Regions from separate parts of the Sporomusa sp. 246TCP1 genome, predicted to be linked through region 2. Evidence: riboswitches for the same ligand, from Rfam matches in the RefSeq annotation. Region 2 holds a riboswitch; the other holds the start of a gene.
The links. A riboswitch is a leader RNA that binds a small molecule or an ion and turns the genes downstream of it on or off. The one in region 2 is predicted to bind cobalamin.
Positions count from the first base shown of each region.

Region 1 (3,159 bases), 160 kb from region 2:
GGTCGATAGCTTTAAACATCCACTCGGCAGGAGTCCCCGCATTATTGGCCCAGCCTACGGCATTGCCGCTGTGTATTTCGGATTGGTTATAACGTACGCTCGGCGTCAGCCACAGGTCGCCTTTCCTATTGAGTGTTATCGTATCCTGCATCTGTACATTGAACAGCTTTTGACTATAATCCGTACGATAACGGTTAGCTGAAGAATAGCCTGTTTCCAAGGTACCATCTGTAATACCAGAACCGGCAACATCCATATTTTCATCAGAATAATTAACCATAAATTCCACTAAATGATTTTTGCCGGCTTTATAGGTACCGTCAATAGCACCGCCCCAACGGCTGCTGTCATAAGCGCTCCATTTGCGCATAGGTATTTTGATCTACGGCAGCGTCACCACCGAGATTTGACAAAACGCCGTCAACAAACACGCCTACCTGCGCAGCGGTAGAGCCACGCACACTGACAGTCGTGTATTGCCCTTTACCGTTAACTTCACGTACATGAACACCCGGCACTTCTTTTAATAAGTCTGGTAAAGATTTCTGTTCTCCCTGATAATCGTCCGGTCTGATAACTGTCACTGTACCTGGGGAAAGCTTGCTCTCCCAATCCGGTCTTGCCGCTTCTACTGTTATTGCCTCTAAGGAAAATTTGGGGTTAGTGTTACTCTGGTCACTATTTTCTTCGGCATACCCAGTTGCGTTTACGCAATTAAGCCCCAAAAGCAAAGCAATAACTATTCTCTTCTCTAAATCCTTTTTTTTATTCATCGCTAAGCCCCTTTAATAATTATTTTTCACATTAATGATAAATTAGGTTCTCATCCTCAATAAAATCCGTTCATTACTGGTTCCGCGAAAAAGCCTTTGCTACTTCATACATGGAATCAGCAAATGTTTTCACCGGTACCTCCTTGAAAACTGCTTCTTTTGCTTTTATTTCTTCCAGCAAAACACCCTGAGCACTGTAAACTTTGGTTTCCATAACAAGATACTTTCTTTTATCGACTTTAAAAGTCATCTGCATTTCGCTAAAGCCTACCTTATCATCGGCATTGAGTTTTGCTTTGTATTGTTCATTCAATTGAGTAACAACCTTGGAGTTGGTGAATATCGTTCTCACAAGAACATTGACACTATTTTTCTCATTTTCAACCATTGCCAGAGATTTGCAATCAAACATATATATACCTATATCATTGGCAAATACTCCTACCCAGCGCTCTCTTTCTTCCTCCGCCGGTGTTAGTTTCTTCTCACGTGAAATCTTCATTTCCCAACTTCCACTTGCAGGTTCTTCAGCCTTTTCGGCAGCATAAACAGACAAAAATGGCACTAAACTGAAAAGCACTAAAAATACGATTATTTTTTTTTTCATTCTCCGCTCCTTTTCAAATAATCCGCATACTAAACTTGTTTAGCTACCGCTATTCATTAAATATAGGTACGCGACGACCAGTATTAATTGTCTCACCTCTTTCTATAGCAAATAAAAAAACTCCCTTTTGGGGAGTGCTTACGCTAAGCTGCCAGCTTCTTTAGGGTCTGGTAACCTTACGTAATCCCCTCCCTGTCACTCGCAGGTAAAATGGTGATTGTCAAATAGGCAGTTATCCTGACTCCGGTTCATGGCTTTCCCGCGCCTTCCCAAAGCGATTGCTCCAGTGGCAACTAGGCGAGATTGCTCCCCGTTTACAGTGGCGTGACCGTGCCGGTCTTTAACCGGCTTCCCTATTAAGCCCCGCAGGGCACCTATTCCGATATCCTGTGATATCTGCTATGCTGTTGTTGGTAAGTCATTGCTTGTCCCACCTGGTGACAAGCGTAAATAAAATAACCCCCCTGTAATATTATAGGGGGGTTACGTCTGCTTGTTCATTAAATCCCCTCCCCATCTTCGCAGGTCAACGGTGATTGTTGTACAGGCAGTTCTCCTGGCTCTGGATCATTACGCTGCCAAACCTTCCCAGGACTTGTATCCCAGTGGCATCTCTTGGCTTTGCTCCCCATTACAGTGGCGGGACCGCGCCGGCCTTTCACCGGCTTTTCTATGAAGCCCTTGCGGGCACCTGTACCTTTACGCTATGTATTGTCTTATATTTGCTATTGTTATAGCCGCCTGACAGCAGATTCAAAACACTTTCCCTAGACTACACTTACCGGCGGCCATGTCATTTTCCATTGCTGTCTTCTGACTGCTTTGCCTGATTAAATGACAAAGTTCATATAAGATGGTTGTTACGATCTTAGGATGTACTTTGATTGACGGTATCGGAGGAACCAATTCTACCAGTTTTTTCTCGTTCAGGTATTCTATTACCGCATAATAATCCAGTTTTTTGCGTTCTTCCTGACAGTGCTCCCTAAATTGTTCGGTAAACGCTTTGGTATCATTCAGATTTCGAATTAGTTTAAAGTAATTCGGCAGCCGATTGTGATTGTTGGTAAAATATTTTTTGAAGATCAGTATCAAGACGGCATATACATCTTCGGTGCTAAAGTTTATGACCCGCCCTTGTTGTCTGTCAACATATATGGCATTAAATAACGAATAGCAGAAAATAAAAAGAAAATACTGATTAAAATCGAGGGGATTGGCGGCATTGGGCAAAAACAGACTGAATTTTGTTATCACATACAAATACCGATTTAATTGTCTTTCGCTAAGCTCATCCGGTTTTTTTACCACTTCCGCTAACACCTCTGCGGCCCATTGTACGATTTCTTGATCGGCCGCTTGCCGCTCACTGGGGGTTGCCGTATCCAGGTGAACGAAATCAATATTTGGCATTTTGATCATAGGCATCCCTGCTTACACTTTTTAGCAATATAGTACATGGATTCAGCAAAGGTATTTGGCGTAACAGCAACAAATTTGGCAGTTTTCTTGGTATCTTCCACTACAATTCCTTGTTCGCTAACTATCCTGGTCTCTGTTACTGCATACATTTTTTCCTTTAGCTGAAAGACCATCTGCATTTCGCTGAGAGTGACTTTGTCACCTGCGCTCAGTTTTCCCTGATACTTTTCGTTCAAATTGCCGATAATCTTCGAATCGGCAAAAATGGTTCTAATCAGAACATGCACCAAATTTTTATCGGTTTCATCAATGTGCAGTGATTTATTGTCAAATCTATAACTACCAATGTCATTGGCA
Region 1 is NZ_CM170492.1:2,192,557-2,195,715, forward strand. Features, by position in the region: gene AC1ECB_RS10665 (TonB-dependent receptor domain-containing protein) at 1-370, opposite strand, end outside; partial or broken gene AC1ECB_RS10670 (TonB-dependent receptor) at 372-773, opposite strand; gene AC1ECB_RS10675 (hypothetical protein) at 847-1,380, opposite strand; cobalamin riboswitch at 1,591-1,773, opposite strand; cobalamin riboswitch at 1,910-2,090, opposite strand; gene AC1ECB_RS10680 (hypothetical protein) at 2,134-2,802, opposite strand; gene AC1ECB_RS10685 (hypothetical protein) at 2,799-3,159, opposite strand, start outside.
Region 1: another riboswitch for cobalamin. It lies ahead of AC1ECB_RS10675 (hypothetical protein); the one in region 2 lies ahead of AC1ECB_RS10035 (hypothetical protein).

Region 2 (3,159 bases):
AAATAAAGCTTAAAATATTTTTGTTGACTCTATCCTAGGAAGATACCTTATCATTTTAGACAGGTTAAACGATTTGACCTAAAATATAAAATGAGGTGATTTACATGGCACATCCAAAGTATGAACTGCCAAAAACTCCCCATGCGGAATATCGTTATAAGATGGCGATGAAACATGTGGAAGCGGCGAAAGCTGCCGGGAAATCTTCGGAAGAAATCCACGAGATGTTTAACAAAATCATGAATTACGATATTGATAATTTAACAACTAACGACGAAGCCCACAAAAAATATCATTCTGCTGTTGCCCATGCCAAAAAAGCACTGGAAAACGGCAAGTCATCGGAAGAAGCCCATAAGATTTTCCAGCAGGTGCTGGAATCAAAAGGCGAAGGCCACTGCCATAAACACGAATAAAATACATAAGCGCTCTCTGCAAGCAAATGAGACCGCTTAAAAAGAAAACACGGCCTGCGCCAAAGGTTTAGCGCAAGCCGTGTTTTACTAATTTTTGTAGTCAACCTGGACCGCAATTTGTGTAACATATTCTTTGGGGTTAGCGGTGGCCCAGTAATTCCTTAATTGGCTAATGTAATCATCGCCGATAATTTCCAGATTATTTAGCTTTAAAGTCAAGCAACTTTTTGATTGCACTTTTATAGTTGCTGTGGTACCCGTCAGGAGTGGCAATTTTGGCATAGAGTCCTTGCGGTTTGATTTGCGCCTGGGGGTATTCGTCAGGATAGGAGATGCGGGTGAAGATCCGGGTTATTGCCAGATAGTTTTGCTTTCCGCGTGGCGCACAGCGGTCTTCAATATAAATAAAATTCTCCTTGACTCTACTACGGGTATATACTTTATAATTACCTTCATATAGGAGTGTGTCAAATATACTGATTTGAATTGCAAAACTGAATACCGATGAGATAGGTGCCCCCAAAGGGGGCTTAATAGGGAAGACCGGTGCAAAACCGGCGCGGTCCCGCCACTGTAATAGGGACAAATCCAAGATATACCACTGCAGCGAAAGCTTCGGGAAGGTTTGGACAAGCGATGACCCAGAGCCAGGAGAACTGCCTATCTGTCAATCACCGTTTTTTACCCACGAGCGATGGGAAGGGGATTATTGGAACAATCTACCCTTTACGGCTATTAATTTATGCCGGGATTTTTATTTGGATGGTTCTTTTTTGTAACAACCCCCTCCCCAGAACCTATGGGAGGGGGTTGTTTAAGTGGTGATGCTTAAAAGACAGCAGGAAGTGGGAAAGAAATGATTTCTAAACTTGCAGGCATTGTTCTATTGCTAGTTATTTCTTTTCAGGGCTGCGCAGAAAGCAGTAACATTGAAGATACTGCCTTTCTTTGGCTTGAATACGGCAAAAAGATCAATGAAACGAACGGCTCGATAACGCAAACTGTATATCTAAATAGCAGTTCTGATTCGCTAACTATTGCTGACATTAAAAATTTAACAGCATTTTATTGTGACGGACGACAGAAAGGTGAAAAACAATATTATATCATCCCGATAGAACAAAAAGACGGCCTTTATTTCTTAAGGGTCAATACTTCCACTCAGTTTCTTTATTATGTATATGTTACAGGAACCTGCGCCCAAGAACATTTTACAGCCCAGATAGCATTTCCTCTGTATGGAGATGGGTTAGATAAAAGTATAAAAAAGGAACCGGTGTTGCTGGAAAGTTCCAAAACATTTACGTCCATTGACCTGGTGTCAGCCGGGAATTTCCCCTGGGCTCAGACTGGCCAAACATTCCAGTTCCTATATAAGCCAATTCATCCGTCCGGCTATCCTGTCCAAGAAATGAAACTCATCGACATAGGCAATAAAAGTTATGAAAAACTTATGCCTGGTGATGATGGTAGGTTTTCCTTTACTCCGCCCCATGATCAACGATTAGATGACGGCGGATATCATGAATATAAAGAGACAATTATCTATACGGAAGAATTCGTGGGAAATGAAGTATATAAAACTTCAATGAATTTTCTCCTGCGCCGCTCATTGTCTGCTCACAATAATCTTACCCTGGGCTTATGTTTCTTCTTTGCTGTAATGGCAGTTATTTCAGGTGTTGTACTATTTCGAAGAAGGAGTTTTAAGTATTAAATGATAGGTACAATACGCTTGCTAATACAAAATCTTATGTTTGTGGTATGGACTTATGGCGGTCGCATTGGCTTGAATTTTGGGTATTCTATGCCCTGCTTTTCCTGCCCTTATGTTCATGGATGCGCTGGAAACTGTTATCTCATGGCGCTGCAGGGACAATGGGGGGTTGGCTTCTATTTTCCCGAGTTGCTTTCCTACAAAGGGTTTAAGGTAATACTGTATTTTTTGATCTTTGCTATTTTAACAATCGTATTGTCAAAAATATGGTGCGGCTGGATATGCCCGTTCGGTACATTGCAAGACTGGTTGTCCCAACTCAGAAAGAAGCTGGGAATACGGGAAACAGAACTTTCCTGGAAAACCCGGGAGCGCCTAAAGCCGGTTAAATATGTATTACTGGCACTGCTTCTTAGTATTCCGCTGCTGATTACATATGCAGGACTACATAGCGATTTTTACTTATTCTTCTGTCAGATTTGCCCGGCAAAACCGATTATGCCTCTGTTTGTTGGGGATACGCGAAATTTCGCGTTGGACTTTACGAACACAATCACCTTGACCTTTTCCGTAATATCCATAATGATTGCAGCTGGTACGCTGATAGGAAGTTTTTTCAAAGACCGATTTTTTTGTCTATTTTGCCCAATGCTGCCCTTGATTCAAATGTCTAAAAAAATCAGTTTTATCCGGTTTGAAAAATCGGTGCATACCTGCTCGGGCTGTGGTAATTGCCAAAGAATGTGTCCTATGGATATTAGGGATGTTCATCTTGAAAAGACGGAAAAAAACGTTATGAGTGAAGACTGTATGCTTTGTATGAGATGTATTGAGGCTTGTCCTGAAGACAATACATTGACTGCAAAATTTCTTAAGTACAACATATTTTCTTCGTCACGAAAATATGTTGCCCAAAACTATCAACAGGGGAAATCATTGGATGAATAAAATTGTGCAAACAGAAGAAGAACGCCGCATAAGACAGCGAACAAAAGTGTATGAAAAAACTTGTGAAGAATATTGTCA
Region 2 is NZ_CM170492.1:2,033,578-2,036,736, reverse strand. Features, by position in the region: gene AC1ECB_RS10040 (hypothetical protein) at 105-416, shown strand; cobalamin riboswitch at 911-1,094, shown strand; gene AC1ECB_RS10035 (hypothetical protein) at 1,273-2,133, shown strand; gene AC1ECB_RS10030 (4Fe-4S binding protein) at 2,134-3,081, shown strand; gene AC1ECB_RS10025 (2-hydroxyacyl-CoA dehydratase subunit D) at 3,074-3,159, shown strand, end outside.